Rubrivivax gelatinosus IL144: one gene and its partners. The main gene of each other region encodes a partner of the protein of the gene in region 3 in a complex. Links are inferred from orthologs where the notes say so. Each region holds a gene or a part of one and is shown on either strand. Other genes may lie near its edges. The genes, in order: holA, dnaX, dnaN, RGE_RS12680 and dinB.

The links.
Region 1: the proteins of dnaN (region 3) and holA are in contact, whole or in part, in a cryo-EM structure (PDB 8GIZ), measured with the Escherichia coli proteins. The link is inferred for Rubrivivax gelatinosus IL144 from one-to-one orthologs.
Region 2: the proteins of dnaN (region 3) and dnaX are in contact, whole or in part, in a cryo-EM structure (PDB 8GIZ), measured with the Escherichia coli proteins. The link is inferred for Rubrivivax gelatinosus IL144 from one-to-one orthologs.
Region 4: the proteins of dnaN (region 3) and RGE_RS12680 are in contact, whole or in part, in a cryo-EM structure (PDB 8GIZ), measured with the Escherichia coli proteins. The link is inferred for Rubrivivax gelatinosus IL144 from one-to-one orthologs.
Region 5: the proteins of dnaN (region 3) and dinB are in contact, whole or in part, in a solved structure (PDB 1OK7), measured with the Escherichia coli proteins. The link is inferred for Rubrivivax gelatinosus IL144 from one-to-one orthologs.

The regions. Positions count from the first base shown.
Region 1 is NC_017075.1:4,838,380-4,841,608, forward strand. What follows is about bases 203-3,170. They hold holA (DNA polymerase III subunit delta), read left to right. Parts: upstream 203-1,120; coding sequence 1,121-2,221; downstream 2,222-3,170. Other genes in these bases: leuS (leucine--tRNA ligase), read left to right, coding at 203-631; RGE_RS22075 (LPS-assembly lipoprotein LptE), read left to right, coding at 618-1,118; RGE_RS22085 (2-hydroxyacid dehydrogenase), read right to left, coding at 2,428-3,170. In the rest of the region: more of leuS, read left to right, coding at 1-202; more of RGE_RS22085, read right to left, coding at 3,171-3,229. UniProt on the Escherichia coli protein: Part of the beta sliding clamp loading complex, which hydrolyzes ATP to load the beta clamp onto primed DNA to form the DNA replication pre-initiation complex.
Region 2 is NC_017075.1:3,519,059-3,522,232, reverse strand. What follows is about bases 159-3,071. They hold dnaX (DNA polymerase III subunit gamma/tau), read left to right. Parts: upstream 159-578; coding sequence 579-2,564; downstream 2,565-3,071. Other genes in these bases: recR (recombination mediator RecR), read left to right, coding at 2,971-3,071; RGE_RS16065 (YbaB/EbfC family nucleoid-associated protein), read left to right, coding at 2,634-2,960; RGE_RS16075 (AIR synthase-related protein), read right to left, coding at 159-540. In the rest of the region: more of RGE_RS16075, read right to left, coding at 1-158; more of recR, read left to right, coding at 3,072-3,174. UniProt on the Escherichia coli protein: Part of the beta sliding clamp loading complex, which hydrolyzes ATP to load the beta clamp onto primed DNA to form the DNA replication pre-initiation complex.
Region 3 is NC_017075.1:491-3,728, forward strand. Bases 262-3,238 are described here. They hold dnaN (DNA polymerase III subunit beta), read left to right. Parts: upstream 262-1,183; coding sequence 1,184-2,293; downstream 2,294-3,238. Other genes in these bases: dnaA (chromosomal replication initiator protein DnaA), read left to right, coding at 262-956; gyrB (DNA topoisomerase (ATP-hydrolyzing) subunit B), read left to right, coding at 2,426-3,238. In the rest of the region: more of dnaA, read left to right, coding at 1-261. UniProt on the Escherichia coli protein: Confers DNA tethering and processivity to DNA polymerases and other proteins. Acts as a clamp, forming a ring around DNA (a reaction catalyzed by the clamp-loading complex) which diffuses in an ATP-independent manner freely and bidirectionally along dsDNA.
Region 4 is NC_017075.1:2,749,522-2,752,782, reverse strand. What follows is about bases 28-3,027. They hold RGE_RS12680 (DNA polymerase III subunit delta'), read left to right. Parts: upstream 28-1,017; coding sequence 1,018-2,037; downstream 2,038-3,027. Other genes in these bases: RGE_RS12670 (TatD family hydrolase), read left to right, coding at 2,490-3,027; RGE_RS12675 (PilZ domain-containing protein), read left to right, coding at 2,034-2,438; tmk (dTMP kinase), read left to right, coding at 407-1,024; mltG (endolytic transglycosylase MltG), read left to right, coding at 28-410. Outside these bases: more of mltG, read left to right, coding at 1-27; more of RGE_RS12670, read left to right, coding at 3,028-3,261. UniProt on the Escherichia coli protein: Part of the beta sliding clamp loading complex, which hydrolyzes ATP to load the beta clamp onto primed DNA to form the DNA replication pre-initiation complex.
Region 5 is NC_017075.1:3,900,051-3,903,158, forward strand. Bases 1-2,847 are described here. They hold dinB (DNA polymerase IV), read left to right. Parts: upstream 1-698; coding sequence 699-1,997; downstream 1,998-2,847. Other genes in these bases: argH (argininosuccinate lyase), read left to right, coding at 1-676; RGE_RS17850 (hemerythrin domain-containing protein), read left to right, coding at 2,083-2,550; RGE_RS17855 (alpha-hydroxy acid oxidase), read left to right, coding at 2,624-2,847. In the rest of the region: more of RGE_RS17855, read left to right, coding at 2,848-3,108. UniProt on the Escherichia coli protein: Poorly processive, error-prone DNA polymerase involved in translesion repair and untargeted mutagenesis. Copies undamaged DNA at stalled replication forks, which arise in vivo from mismatched or misaligned primer ends.

The DNA of each region.
Region 1 (3,229 bases), 4.8 Mb from region 3 along the record:
GATGTTCGCCGGCCCGCCGGACCAGAGCGCCGCGTGGTCGGACTCGGGCGCCGAAGGCGTGTTCCGCTTCCTGCGCCGGCTCTGGAGCTTCGGCGTCAAGGTCGCGCCGCGCGTGGCCGCCGCCGGCGCCGCGCCGCAGGGCACGAACCCGCTGCGCTACGAGGTGCACACGCTGCTCAAGCAGATCGGTGCCGACTACGACCGGCTGCAATACAACACCGTCGTCTCCGGCGCGATGAAGCTGCTGAACGCGCTGGAAGACGGCGCCGGCGCAGCCGACGACGCGACGCTGCGCGAAGGCGTCGGCATCCTGCTGCGCGCGCTGTACCCGGCGGCGCCGCACATCACGCACGCGCTGTGGGGCGAGCTCGGCTTCGCCGCCACGCTGGGCGAGCTGATCGACGCGCCCTGGCCCGAGGTCGACGACGCCGCGCTCGAGCGTTCGGAGATCGAGCTCGTGCTGCAGATCGCCGGCAAGACGCGCGGCAGCGTGCGCATCCCCGCCGACGCCGACCGCAAGGCGATCGAGGCGGCGGCGCTGGCCTCGCCCGAGTTCGCCAAGTTCGGCGAAGGCAAGGCGGCCAAGAAGGTCATCGTCGTGCCGGGCCGGCTCGTCAATGTCGTCGTCTGACCGCCGCCGCGCGCTGGGCGCGATCGCCGCGCTGGGCGCGCTCGCGCTCGGCGGTTGCGGCTTCCAGCTGCGCCGGCCGCAGAAGCCCAGCTTCGAGCGCATCGCGCTCGTCGGCTTCAAGCCGAAGTCGACGCTGGCGGCGGCGCTGCGCCGTGCGCTCGAACCCGACGTGCGCATCGTCGACGTGCCGGCGGCCGCGCAGGTCATCCTGCAGGTCACCGAGGACAAGCGCGAGAAGAGCGTCGTCGCTTCCACCTCCGCCGCCCAGGTGCGCGAGTTCGAGATCCGCGTGCGCCTGCACTTCAGCGCCCACACGCCCGACGGCCGCGAGCTGATCGCGCCGACCGAGCTGCTGCGCGAGGAAGACCTGAGCTACAGCGAAACCGCGGCCCTGGCCAAGCAGTTCGAGGAAGCCGACCTGTACCGCGACATGGAGAACGACATCGTCATCCAGGTCATGCGACGCCTGGCGGCGATCCGCCTGTAACGATGCAACTGCGTCCGGAACAGCTCGAGCAGCGCCTGCAGCGCGGGCTCGACACGCTCTACACGATCCACGGCGACGAGCCGCTGCTGGCCCAGGAAGCGGGCGATGCGATCCGCGCCGCCGCGCGCGCCGCCGGCTTCGTCGAGCGCCAGGTCTTCACCGTCGGCCAGCACTTCGACTGGAGCGGCCTGCTCGGCGCCTCGCAGGCGCTGTCGCTGTTCGCCGACCGCCAGCTGATCGAGATCCGCATCCCCAACGGCAAACCCGGCAAGGACGGCTCGGAAGCGCTTCAGCGCTACTGCCAGCAGCTCTCGCCCGAGGTGCTGACGCTGGTGACGCTGCCCAAGCTCGATTTCCAGCAGCAGAAGTCGGCCTGGTTCGCCGCGCTCGACGGCGCCGGCCCGGTGCTCAAGGTCGAGCCGGTCGAACGCAAGGCGCTGCCGGCCTGGCTGGCGCAGCGCCTGGGCCGCCAGGGCCAGCGTGTGGCCAGCGGCGAAGCCGGGCAGCAGACGCTGGCCTTCTTCGCCGACCGCGTCGAAGGCAATCTGCTGGCCGCGCACCAGGAGCTGCAGAAGCTCGCGCTGCTGTACCCGCCGGGCGAACTGAGCTTCGAGCAGGTCGAGGCCGCGGTGCTCGACGTCGCACGCTACGACGTCTTCAAGCTCGGCGAGGCGGTGCTCGCCGGCCAGGTGGCACGCGCGCTGCGCATGCTCGACGGCCTGCGCGCCGAAGGCGAGGCGCCGGTGCTGGTGCACTGGACGCTGGCCGAGGACCTGCGCGGCCTGGCACGCGTGCGCGCCGCCGTCGACGACGGCAAGCCGCTGCCCCTGGCGCTGCGCGAAGCGCGTGTCTGGGGCACGAAAGAAAAGCTCTACGAACGCGTCGTGCCGACGCTGGCCGGCCACCAGGCACAGCACCTGGTGCAGGCGGCGAGCACGGTCGACGGCATCGTCAAGGGCCTGCGCCACCCCGACTGGCCGGCCGAACCCTGGGACGCGCTGCGCCGCTTGGTGCTGATGGCCGTCGAGGCCGCCGCCGCGGCCGGCACGCCGACGCGCGGCACGCGCGCCAGCATGCCGCGCGCGCTGGCGCTGCACGCCTAGGAGCTTGGCGGCTTCGCCGCCCAAGCTCCTAGGCTGCGCCGGCACGTTGGGCTCCCCCTAGTCCCCCTCCGAGATGGGGCTCCAGCTCGTCAGACCGCACCCTCCAGCCTCCCTCCGGGAGGGAGGCTCCAGTCAGTCTGACGAATGCTGTGGTGCGGTTCCGCCCACGTCGGCAGTTGCCAGACTCCGCCGCGCAGCCTGCTGGCTCAGTAACCGCGGCCGCGATCGACGAGGTGAGCGACGGGCCGGCCGTCGCGCCAGGCGCGCAGGTTGGCCGCGGCGACGCGGCTGGCGCTGCGCGGGTCGGTCGCTGCCGCAGCGTGCGGCAGCACGGTGACGCGCGGATGGGCCCAGAAGGCGTGGCCCGCCGGCAGCGGTTCTTGGCGGAAGACGTCGAGCACCGCGTGGTGCAGCCGGCCGGTGTCCAGCGCCGCCAGCAGGTCGGGCTCGACGACGTGGGTGCCGCGGCCCAGGTTCACCAGTGACGCGCCTGCGGGCAGCGCGGCGAGGAAACGGGCGTCGATCAGATCGCGCGTGGCCGGCGTCAGCGGCAGCAGGTTGACGACGATCTCGGCGGCCGCCAGCAACGGCGCCAGCTCGCGGCCGCGGTGCCAGTGCTCGACGCGGTAGCCCAGCGCCGCCAGGCGCGCGCCGACCGTGCCGCCCATCTCCCCGCGCCCCAGCACCAGCACCGGCACCTCGTCGGCGCGGCGCTGCGCGTGCGGCCGCCACAGGCCTTCGCGCTGGCGCGCGGCGTAGTCGAAGAAGCCGCGGTGCAGCGCCAGCACGGCCCACGACGCGGTCTCGGCCATCGCCGCGTTCATCACCGGGTCGACCATGCGCGCCACCGGCACGCCGGGCGGCAGCGTCGGGTCGGCGAGCAGGCGGTCGACACCGGCCCACAAGGACTGCACCAGCGCCAGCGAGGGCATGCCGGCCAGCGCGCCGGGCGGCGGGTTGGCGACGACGGCGACATCGGCATCGCCGTCGTCGCACCAGCGTGCTTCG
Region 2 (3,174 bases), 3.5 Mb from region 3 along the record:
GTTGACGATGCCAGTGCACGAGGCGGCCAGGTCGATGCGGCCGCTCTCGACGATGCCGGCCAGCGCCGGCGTCTCGCCGCCGCCCCAGGCGACGCGGCAGGTGTCGCAGGCGGCCTTCCAGCCGGCCACCAGCGCCTGCGCGCGCTCGGCGTCGCCGAACCAGTCGCTGCCGCCGGCGGCCCAGTAGGCCTGCACGACCAGCGGCGTGGCGCCGACGGTGATCAGGTCGTTGACCGCCATCGCGATCGTGTCCTGCGCTATTGCCGAGTAGTAGCTGCGGCCGGTGAGCTTTTGCATCTCGTCGGCGACCAGGGCCTTGCTGCCCAGGCATTCGACGATGCTGGCGAGGTAGAACGGGCCGACGTCGACGACGTAGGCGGATTCGCCGCGCGAGGCCTTCACCTCGGTGAAGCCGTGGCCCGCGAGATGCGGGGCGGTGGCGGCGGCGGCGCGCTGCGCGGCCACTTTGAGCGGGTCGATCAGGTCGTAGACGACGCCGGACTGCTCGTAGCTCAGCGGAGTGTTGGCGGGTGCTTGCATGGGCCGGGATTATCGCCCCCCGCCCGTAGAATGGCCCGGTGAGCTACGTCGTCCTCGCGCGCAAATACCGTCCCCGCAGCTTCGACCAGATGGTCGGCCAGGAGCACGTCGTCCGTGCGCTGAGCAACGCGCTGGAGCAGCAGCGGCTGCACCACGCCTACCTCTTCACCGGCACGCGCGGGATTGGCAAGACCACCGTCTCGCGCATCCTGGCCAAGAGCCTGAACTGCACCGGGCCCGATGGCACCGGCGGCATCACCGCGCATCCCTGCGGCGTCTGCAGCGCCTGTACCGAGATCGACGGCGACCGCTACATCGACTACATCGAGCTCGACGCGGCCAGCAACCGCAGCATCGACGAGATCCGCGACCTGATCGAGCGTGCCGCCTACAAGCCCGGCATCGGCCGCTTCAAGGTCTTCATGATCGACGAGGCGCATCAGCTGACCAAGGACGCCTTCAACGCGCTGCTGAAGACGCTGGAGGAGCCGCCCGAGTACCTGAAGTTCGTGCTCGCGACGACCGACCCGGAGAAGATGCTGCCGACGGTGCTGTCGCGCTGCCTGCAGTTCAACCTGCGGCCGATGGCGCCGCAGACGGTGCACGAGCACCTGCAGGAGGTGCTGGCCGCCGAGCACGTGCCGCACGACGAGGCCTCGCTGCGCCTGCTCTCGCGTGCCGCGCGCGGATCGATGCGCGACGCGCTGTCGCTGACCGACCAGGCCATCGCCTACGGTGGCGGCCGGGTCGACGAGGCCGTCGTGCGCGGCATGCTGGGCAGCGTCGACCGCGGCCATGCACGCCGGCTCGTCGAGGCGCTGGCCGCACGCGACGGCGCCGCGGTGCTGGCCACCGTCGACGCGCTGCGCGCGATGGGCCTGTCGGCCTCGGCGACGCTGGAGGAACTGGCCTCGCTGCTGCAGCAGATGGCCGTCGAGCAGGCCGTTCCCGGCGCGCTGGATGCGCAGGACCCCGACACCGAGGACGCGCGTGCGCTGGCCAGCGTGCTGCCACCCGACGAGACGCAGCTGCTCTACAGCATCGCGCTGCACGGCCGCGCCGAGCTGGCGCTGATGAGCGACGAGTACGGCGCGCTGACGATGGTGCTGCTGCGCCTGCTGGCCTTCCCGCCGGCCGGTGCCGCGCCGGTGCCGCCGCGCGAAGCGCCGCGTTCGGCGCCGCTGCGCGCGCCATCGCCGCCGGCGATGACGATGCCGGTGGCCAAGGCTGCTGCGCCGGTCGTCCCGGCCTCGCCGCCGCCGCGGCCTGTGCCGGTGGCGCCGGTGGTCGCGCCGCAGCCTGCGGCACCCGCGTCCGCGCCTGTTGCCGAACGCCGCCGCGAACCTCCTGCGCCGGCGCCGCAGGCGGCTCCTGAACGCATCGAAACGCGCTCGGCACCGCCTGACGACGAGCCGCCCTGGGGCCGTGACGACGAGCCGCCGCCCGAAGGCGAGTACCGACACGCCGTTCCGGCGCCGTCGCGCAGGCCGGCTGCAGTGCCGGATCCGGAGCCCGAGCGCTTCGAGCCCGCTCCGGTCGACGCCGTGCCCGACGAACCGCCTCCCGTCGAACGCCGCCCGCGCCCGGTGCGCCGCGACGAGCCGCCCGCGCCGCCGCCGCGCACGCCGCTGGGCGACCGCTGGTATGCGCTGTGCCAGGCGATGGCCGAGCGCGGTGCCGTCTCGGCGCTGCTGCGTGAACTCGCCTGGCAGGGCGGGCTGGTCGAGGTCGACGAGGCCGCCGCGCCGCAGCGCTGGCGGCTGCAGGTCGAACGCGAGTCGCTGCGCACCAATGCGCTGCGCGAGAAGCTGGCGGCCGCGATGGCCGCGGAGCTCGGCGCGCCGGTCGATCTGGTGCTCGAACCCGGTTCGCCCGAGGACACGCCGGCCAAGCGTGACGCCTGGGAGCGCACGCGCCGCCAGCAGGAGGCCGAGCACACGATCCGCCACGACCCGGTGGTGCTGGAGCTGATGCGTCAGTTCCCCACGGCACGCCTGGTGCCGAACTCGATCAAGCCGGTCTGAGCGGCGCTGCCGCACGACGATAATCCCGCGTTTTCGGCGGCCCCGAGGCCGCCACGAAAGGACACGACGATGATGAAGGGCCAACTCGCCGGGCTGATGAAGCAGGCCCAGGCGATGCAGGAAAACATGAAGCGCGCCCAGGAAGAGCTGGCGCAGCTGGAGGTCGAGGGCCAGTCGGGCGCCGGCCTGGTGAAGGTCGTGATGACCTGCAAGCACGACGTGCGCCGCCTGAGCATCGACCCCAGCCTGCTGGCCGACGACAAGGACATGCTCGAAGACCTGGTCGCCGCCGCGTTCAACGATGCCGTGCGCCGTGCCGACGAGATCAGCGCCGAGAAGATGGGCAAGCTGACGGCCGGCATGCCGATGCCGCCGGGCATGAAGTTCCCGTTCTGACGCCTTGCCGATGGCCGACACCGCGCTCGACGCGCTGATCGAGGCGCTGCGGCGGCTGCCGGGCGTCGGCCAGAAGTCGGCGCAGCGCGTCGCCTTCCACCTGCTGCAGCACGACCGCGATGGCGCGCGCCGCCTGGCGCACGCGCTGGACGTCGCGGCCGAGCGTGTGCACCACTGCGCGCGCTGCCACACCTTCACCGAAGACGAGGTCTGC
Region 3 (3,238 bases):
CGCGCACCGCGGCGCTGCACGTCGCCGGCGCGCCGGGCCAGATGTACAACCCGCTGTTCATCTACGGCGGCGTCGGCCTGGGCAAGACCCACCTGGTGCACGCCGTCGGCAACGCGCTGCTGAAGGACCGCCCCGACGCCCGCGTGCTGTACCTGCACGCCGAGCAGTTCATCAGCGACGTCGTCAAGAACTACCAGCGCAAGACCTTCGACGAGCTGAAGGCCAAGTACCACTCGCTGGACCTGCTGCTGATCGACGACGTGCAGTTCTTCGCCGGCAAGGACCGCACGCAGGAGGAGTTCTTCAACACCTTCGAGGCGCTGCTGGCCAAGCGCGCGCACATCATCATGACCAGCGACACCTACCCGAAGGGGCTGGTGGACATCGACGAGCGGCTGACCAGCCGCTTCGACGCCGGGCTGACGGTGGCCATCGAGCCGCCCGAGCTCGAGATGCGCGTGGCCATCCTGATCAAGAAGGCGCTGGCCGAAGGCGCCGAGATGCCCGAGGACGTCGCCTTCTTCATCGCCAAGAACGTGCGCGCCAACGTGCGCGAGCTCGAAGGCGCGCTGCGCAAGGTGCTGGCCTACAGCCGCTTCAGCCAGAAGGACATCAACATCGCGCTGACGCGCGACGCGCTGAAGGACCTGCTGTCGATCCAGAACCGCCAGATCAGCGTCGAGAACATCCAGAAGACGGTGGCCGACTTCTACAAGATCAAGGTCGCCGACATGTACTCGAAGAAGCGCCCGGCCTCGATCGCGCGGCCGCGCCAGATCGCGATGTACCTGGCCAAGGACATGACCAAGAAGAGCCTGCCCGAGATCGGCGAGCTCTTCGGTGGCCGTGACCACACGACGGTGCTGCACGCGGTGCGCAAGATCGCCGACGAGCGCCAGCGCAACAGCGAACTGAACCAGCAGCTGCACGTGCTCGAGCAGACCCTGAAGGGCTGACGGCCGTCACCGCAGGCTGTGCAAGCCTGGGGAAAACTCCGGAACAACCGTGCACTTGTCCACGCCGGCGTCGAAGCCCGGCGAGTTGTCCAGAAAACGCACCTGCCAGTCCCTGTCGTGACCCACAACGCTGCCCACCTGCTAAAGCGTTGTCGGAAAGGCGGAAAATAGCGTTGTCCCCAGAAGTTGCCGTCGCCTACTACGACCACCAAGTTAAAGAGGAAGACATGATTGTTCTGAAGGCCGCCCAGGAAAAGTTGCTCGAGGCCCTCCAGTCGGTGGCCGGCATCGTCGAGCGGCGGCACACGCTGCCCATCCTGGCCAACGTCCTGTTGCGCAAGAACGGCCCGGTCGTCGAGCTGACGACCAGCGACCTGGAGATCCAGGTGCGCACCAGCGCCGAGCTCGGCGGCGACGAAGGTCACTTCGCGACGACGGTGGGCGCGCGCAAGCTGATCGACATCCTGCGGGCGCTGCCTTCGGAGCAGGTGGTGACGCTGTCGTCGGCGCAGAACAAGCTGACGCTGGCCGGCGGCAAGAGCCGCTTCACGCTGCAGTCGCTGCCGGCCGACGACTTCCCGCTGGTCAACGAGGCGGTCGACTTCGGCCCGGCCTTCAGCGTGCCGCAGAAGACGCTGCGCCAGCTGATCAACCAGGTGCACTTCGCGATGGCGGTGCACGACATCCGCTACTACCTCAACGGCATCCTGTTCATCGCCGAAGGCAAGACGCTGACGCTGGTGGCCACCGACGGCCACCGCCTGGCGCTGGCCCAGGGCACGCTGGAAACCGACGTGCCCAACCGCCAGGAAGTCATCCTGCCGCGCAAGACGGTGCTCGAGCTGCAGCGCCTGCTCAAGGACGAGGAAACGCCGATCGAGATGCGCTTCGCCGGCAACCAGGCCAAGTTCGCGTTCTCGGGGCTGGAGTTCGTCACCAAGCTCGTCGAGGGCAAGTTCCCCGACTACAACCGCGTCATCCCGCGCAACCACAAGAACGCGCTCGTCGTCGGCCGCGCCGCGCTGCTGGGCAGCCTGCAGCGTGCGGCCATCCTGACCAGCGAGAAGTTCAAGGGCGTGCGCCTGAACCTCGAGCCCGGCGTGCTGCGCATCGCGTCGTCCAACGCCGAGCAGGAAGAGGCCAAGGAAGAGCTCGAGATCGACTACGCCGGCGACGCGATCGAGATCGGCTTCAACGTCACCTACCTCATCGACGTGCTGGCCAACATGCAGCAGGAGATGGTGAAGATCGAGCTGCAGGACACCAATGCCAGCGCGCTGTTCACCGTGCCGGAGCAGACCGGCTTCAAGTACGTCGTGATGCCGATGCGCATCTGACCGCCCTGCGGGCGGCCAGATGGGGCATCGGCATTTCATGCCTTTCCCTGGGCACCCCCCTGCCCCCCGCCGAGCGGGGGGTTCTGACTTGTTGATGGTCCCGGTCTTTGGGACCGTCTTGCGAAAGCGCCCATGAGCGATTCGAACCAAACCCCGCCGAGCGACTACGGCGCGAGCAGCATCCAGATCCTCGAAGGCCTGGAGGCGGTGCGCAAGCGGCCGGGCATGTACATCGGCGACACGTCCGACGGCACCGGCCTGCACCACCTGGTCTTCGAAGTCGTGGACAACTCCATCGACGAGGCGCTGGCCGGCTACTGCGACGACATCGTCGTCACCATCCACAGCGACAACTCGATCAGCGTCGTCGACAACGGCCGCGGCATCCCGACCGGCGTGAAGATGGACGACAAGCACGAGCCCAAGCGCTCGGCCGCCGAGATCGCGCTGACCGAGCTGCACGCCGGCGGCAAGTTCAACCAGAACAGCTACAAGGTCTCGGGCGGCCTGCACGGCGTGGGCGTGTCCTGCGTCAACGCGCTCTCCAAGTGGCTGCGCCTGACGGTGCGCCGCGACGGCAAGGTGCATCGCATCGAGTTCAAGCGCGGCTTCGCGCAGGACCGCGTCATCGAAGTGCGCGACGGCGTCGAGACCAGCCCGATGAAGATCGTCGGCGACACCGACAAGCGCGGCACCGAGGTGCACTTCCTGCCCGACGACGAGATCTTCACCCACGTCGACTTCCACTACGACGTGCTGGCCAAGCGCCTGCGCGAGCTCTCGTTCCTGAACAACGGCGTCAAGATCCGCCTCGTCGACGAGCGCAACGCGAAGGAGGACAACTTCGCCTTCGCCGGCGGCGTGAAGGGCTTCGTCGAGTTCATCAACCAGGGCAAGAAGGTCCTGCACCCGAACGTCTTCCACGCCATGGGCGAGAAGCCCAGC
Region 4 (3,261 bases), 2.7 Mb from region 3 along the record:
CGCCGCTGAAGACGCCCGAACAGGCGCTGACGCTGGCGTCGATCGTCGAGAAGGAAACCGGGCGCGAAGCCGACCGCGCGCTGGTCGCCGGCGTTTTCAGCAACCGCCTGCGCGTGGGCATGCCGCTGCAGACCGACCCTGCGGTGATCTACGGCCTGGGCGAGCGTTTCGACGGCAACCTGCGCCGCGCCCACCTGGACACCGACGGGCCGTACAACACCTACACCCGGCCCGGCCTGCCGCCGACGCCGATCGCGATGCCGGGCCGCGCCTCGCTGCGCGCCGCGGTGCAGCCGGCGCCGACCAAGGCGCTGTACTTCGTCGCGCGCGGCGACGGCAGCAGCCAGTTCAGCGAAACGCTGGACGCCCATAATCGCGCGGTGAACCAGTTCCAGCGCGGCCGCAAGTGAGGGCAGGCCGCTTCCTCAGCTTCGAAGGCATCGACGGCGCCGGCAAGAGCTCGCACATCGAGTGGCTGGCCGGCTGGCTGCGCGCGCGCGGCCGCGAGGTGCTGGTGACGCGCGAACCCGGCGGCACCGAACTCGCCGAGCGCCTGCGCGAGCTGGTGCTGCACCAGGGCATGGACGCGCTGACCGAGGCGCTGCTGGTCTTCGCCGCGCGCCGCGACCACCTCGTCACGCGCATCGAACCGGCGCTGGCCGCCGGCGCCGTCGTGCTCTGCGACCGCTTCACCGACGCGACCTTCGCCTACCAGGGCGCCGGCCGCGGCTTCGACCTCGGCGTGCTCGCCACGCTCGAGTCCTGGGTGCAGCAGGGTCGCCAGCCCGACCTGACCGTCTGGTTCGACCTGCCGCCGGCGGTCGCCGCCGCGCGCCGCGCCGCGGTGCGCGCGCCCGACCGCTTCGAGAGCCAGGACGAGGCCTTCTTCGAGCGCGTGCGCGCGGGCTACGCGCGCCGCGCCGAGGCCGACCCGGGGCGCTTCGCGATCCTCGATGCCGCGGCCACGCCCGAGGCAGTGCGGGTGCAGCTCGAAGCCGTGCTGGAGTCGCGCGGCCCGTGGTGAATCTGGTCGTCGACGAGCACGGCGCGCCGCCGCTGCCCTGGCTGGCCGCGCCGCTGGCCGATGCGCTGGCTCGCCAGCGTGGCCATGCGCTGCTGCTGCACGGCGCGGCCGGCATCGGCACGCTGCATTTCGCCGCCGCGCTGGCGCAGAGCTGGCTCTGCGAAGGCCACGACGGCCACCCGCGCCCGGCCTGCGGCCGCTGCCCGAGCTGCCATCTCGTGCAGAGCAAGCTGCACCCGGACCTGCTGGTGCTGATGCCCGAGACGCTGCGCCAGGCCCATGCCTGGCCGTTCCCGGGCGACAAGCCCGAGGACGAAGGCAAGAAGAAGCCCAGCCGCCAGATCCGCATCGACGAGATCCGCCATGCGATCGACTGGGTGGCGCGCACCACCTCGCGTGGCCGCGGCAAGGTCGTCGTGCTGCACCCGGCCGAGGCGATCAACCTGCAGGCCGCCAACGCGCTGCTGAAGACGCTGGAAGAGCCGCCTGCCGGTACCCGGCTGCTGCTGGGCGCCGGCGACCCCCAGCATCTGCTGCCCACGGTGCGCAGCCGCTGCCACCGCGTCGCGCTCGCCGCGCCGCCGGCAGACCAGGCGCGCGACTGGCTGGCCGGGCAGGGCGTGGCCGAACCCGAGGTGCTGCTGGCCGCCGCCGCCGGCCGGCCGCTGGACGCGCAGGCGCTGGCCAAGGACGGCGTCAGCGCCGCCGCCTGGCGCGCGCTGCCCGCGGCGCTGGCGCGTGGCCAGGCCCAGGCGCTGTCCGGCTGGCCGGTGCCGCGCGTCGTCGACGCGCTGCAGAAGCTCTGCCACGACGCCGCGGCGGTCGGGGCCGGCGCCGCACCGCGCTACTTCCCCGAAGGCAGCGTGCCGCGCGCACGCAGTGCCCAGGCGCTGCACGAGTGGCACGAGGCCTTGCAGCGTGTCGCGCGCCACGACGAACACCCGTGGCACGAAGCGCTGTTGATCGAGGCGCTGGTGGCCCAGGCGAGCGCCGCGCTTACACTGCGCGGATGACAGATCGGCTGCCGTCGAGACACGGTGGGCTCGCCCCGGCCACCGCGCCGGCCGGGCAGCAGAGCCGTCCCAGCGTCATCCAGCTGGTGTTCCGCGAGAAGGGCGCGCTCTATGCCGCCTACATCCCGTTTCTCAGCGAAGGCGGCCTGTTCGTACCGACGACGCGCGACTACCGGCTCGGCGACGACATCTACCTGCTGCTGTCGCTGCCGGAGGACCCGCAGCGCTATCCGGTGGCCGGCAAGATCGCCTGGATCACCCCGGCCAACGCGTCGGGTGGCCGCACCCAGGGTGTCGGCGTGCGTTTCCCGGCCGACGAGAAGTCGCGCGCGCTGCGGCTGAAGATCGAAGAAGTGCTGGGCACCTCGATCTCCTCGTCCAAGCCGACGCAGACGATCTGACCGTCGTTCCCCCGGCCGGCGCGAGCACGGCCTCTTCCGGTTTTGTTTCGCATGTTTGTCGACTCGCACTGCCACCTGACGTTTCCCGAATTGCACGACCGCGTCCAAGCCATCCTGGCTGACATGGCCGCGGCCGACGTGCGCGCCGCGCTGACGATCTGCACCACGCTCGAGGAGTTCGAGACCGCGCACGCGCTGGCGATGGCGCACCGCAACCTCTGGTGCAGCGTCGGCGTGCACCCGGACACCGAAGGCCAGGCCGAGCCCGACCAGGCGACGCTGGTGGCGCTGGCGTGCCGCGCGCGTGTCGTCGCGATCGGCGAGACCGGCCTGGACTACTACCGCCTCAACGGCCGCAGCCTGGCCGAGATGGAGTGGCAGCGAGAGCGTTTCCGCGTGCACATCCGCGCCGCGCGCGAGACCGGCCTGCCGCTGGTCGTGCACACGCGCTCGTCGGCCGAGCACACGCTGGCGATCCTGAAGGAAGAGGGCGCCGGCAAGGTGCGCGGCGTCTTCCACTGCTTCACCGAGACGCGCGAGGTCGCGCGTGCCGCGCTGGACCTCGGATTCCACGTCTCGTTCTCCGGCATCCTGACCTTCCGCAACGCCGAAGAACTGCGCGAGGTCGCGCGCGAGGTGCCGCTGGACCGCTTCCTGATCGAGACCGACAGTCCCTACCTGGCGCCGGTGCCGCACCGCGGCAAGACCAACAGCCCGGCCTGGGTGCCGCAGGTCGCGGCCAAGATCGCCGAAGTGAAGGGCCTCACGACGGACAGCATCGCCGAGGCCAGCACGCGCAACTTCGAGGCCTTGTTCGGTCTCG
Region 5 (3,108 bases), 3.9 Mb from region 3 along the record:
CGCGCTCGAGTTCTGCGCCTTCGCCTCGATCGCGATGGTGCACGTCTCGCGCCTGTCCGAGGAACTGGTGCTATGGATGAGCCAGAACTTCGGCTTCATCGACCTGGCCGACCGCTATTGCACCGGCTCGTCGATCATGCCGCAGAAGCGCAACCCCGACGTCGCCGAGCTGGCGCGGGGAAAAAGCGGTCGCGTCGTCGGCCACCTGATGGGGCTGATCACGCTGATGAAGGGCCAGCCGCTCACCTACAACAAGGACAACCAGGAAGACAAGGAACCGCTGTTCGACACCGTCGACACGCTGCGCGACACCTTGCGCATCCTGGCCGAGATGGTCGGCGGCATCCGCGTCAAGCCCGAAGCGTTGGAACGCGCGGCGCGCCGCGGCTACGCCACCGCCACCGACCTCGCCGACTACCTCGTCAAGAAGGGCCTGCCGTTCCGCGACGCGCACGAGGTCGTCGCCCACGCGGTGAAGGTGGCGCTGGGGCGCGGCGTCGACCTGTCGGAGCTGACGCTGGCCGAGCTGCAGGGCTTCAACGCCGCCGTCGGCGAAGACGTCTTCGAGGTGCTGACGCTGGCCGGCTCGCTGAACGCGCGCAACGTCGTCGGCGGCACCGCCCCGGCCCAGGTGCGCGCGCAGATCGAACGCCACCGCGCCCGCCTGGGCGCCTGACCGGCGCGGCGCCGCAGCGCCGATGAGCCCGCGCACGCGCTGGATCGCGCATCTCGACATGGACGCGTTCTACGCGTCGGTCGAGATGCTGCGCTACCCCGAGCTGCGCGGCCAGCCGGTGGTCGTCGGCGGCGGCCGGCGCCACCAGCCCGAGACGCTGCCCGACGGCAGCCGCAAGTTCGCGACGCTGGCCGGCTACGCCGGACGCGGCGTCGTCACCACCGCCACCTACGCCGCACGCGACTACGGCGTGCACTCGGGCATGGGGCTGATGAAAGCCGCCCAGCGCTGCCCGCAGGCGGTGCTGCTGCCCACCGACTTCGACGAATACCGGCGCTACTCGCGGCTGTTCAAGGCTGCGGTCGCCGAGATCGCCCCGGTCATCGAGGACCGCGGCATCGACGAGATCTACATCGACCTCACCGAGGTGCCCGGGGCCCAGGACGCGGTCGGCCACGACCCGGCCGGCGGCGTGCGCGCGGTGGCCCAGGAGATCCGCAACAACGTGCGGCGCACGACCGGCCTCGTCTGCTCGATCGGCGTCACGCCGAACAAGCTGCTGGCCAAGATCGCCTCCGAGCTGGACAAGCCCGACGGCCTGAGCGTCGTCACCGCCGCCGAGCTGCCGACACGCATCTGGCCGCTGCCGGTGCGGCGCATCAACGGCATCGGCCCGAAAGCCGGCGCCAGGCTGGCGGCGCTGGGCGTGGCGACGATCGGCGACCTGGCGATGCGCGAACGCGCCTGGCTGCAGGAGCATTTCGGCCGCAGCTACGGCGCCTGGCTGCACGAGGCCGCGCACGGCCAGGACGACCGGCCGGTGGTGACGCACAGCGAGCCGGTATCGGTGAGCCGCGAGACCACCTTCGAGCGCGACCTGCACGCGGTGCAGGACCGGGCGCAGCTCACCGCGGTCTTCACCCACCTAGCCGAACGGGTCGCCGCCGACCTGCAGCGCAAGGGCTACGCCGCGCGCACCATCGGCATCAAGCTGCGCTACGACGATTTCCGCACCGTGACGCGCGACCTGACGCTGCCCGGGCCGGTGGTCGACGCCGCCGCCATCCGCCGCGCCGCCGGTCAATGCCTCAAGCGCGTGGACCTGTCGCGCCGGCTGCGGCTGCTGGGCGTGCGCGCCGGCACGTTGGTGCGCGCCGAAAGCGCCGCCGCGACGGCCCCCGGCCGTCGCGCGAGAGCCACGGATCGGCGCGCCGCCGCCGAGGCCGAACCGGAGCTGCCGTTCCTCGTCGCCGCCCCTGGACCGGAGGGCCCGGAACGTGGTGAAGATCCCGATCGACACCCCCCGGAAAAGTCGGATTAGCCGCACGGACGCTTGAGGCAACGCAAAAATTCGATACAAACGCGCCCCTAGTCTGGGTCCGTCATCAAGAGAAAGCGTCGCTGCCATGTCCACCCTCGCCTGGTCCGAATCGCTGGCGCTGCACCAGCCCCAGATGGACGCGACGCATCACGAGTTCGTCGACCTGCTGCTCGGCCTGGAAGCGGCGCTGGATGCCGACGACGGCTCGCTCGACCCGGCGCTCGACGCGGTGATCGAACACACCGAGGCCCACTTCGCCCAGGAAGAGCACTGGATGCTGGGCATGGGCTTCGCGCCGCAGAACTGCCACTCCTACCAGCACGCCCAGGTGCTGAAGGCGATGCACGAGGTGCAGGACCGGCTGCGCCACGACGCCGACGTCGCGATCGTTCGCCAGCTCGCCGAGGAACTGGTCGAGTGGTTCCCGGCGCACTCGCGCTCGATGGACGCCAGCCTCGCGCAGTGCATGGCCTCGATGGGCTACGTGCCGGCCGACCCGGCGCTGGCCCCGCCGCCGCAGCGCCTGCAGCAAGCCGCCGTCTACGCCTCCTGAGCCGGCGCCCGGCACGCCGGGCAGCGCGGCGTCGCCGCGTCCCTCGTTAGCATAGTCTGCGAGGAGAGCGCCGATGCCCGTCATCACCCACATCGAAGACCTGCGCGTGCTCGCGAAGAAGCGCGTGCCGCGCATGTTCTACGACTACGCCGACTCCGGTTCCTGGACCGAGAGCACCTACCGCGCCAACGAACAGGACTTCCAGGCGATCAAGCTGCGCCAGCGCGTGGCCGTCGACATGGACGGCCGCAGCACCGCGACGACGATGGTCGGCGTGCCGGTGGCGATGCCGGTGGCGATCGCGCCGACCGGCCTGACCGGCATGCAGCACGCCGACGGCGAGATCCTGGCCGCGCGCGCCGCCGAACGTTTCGGCATCCCGTTCACGCTGTCGACGATGAGCATCTGCTCGATCGAGGACGTCGCCGCGCACACGAAGGCGCCGTTCTGGTTCCAGCTCTACGTGATGCGCGACCGCGACTTCATCGAGCGGCTCATCGACCGCGCCAAGGCCGCCGGCTGCGGCGCGCTGGTGCTGACGCTGGACCTGCAGATCCT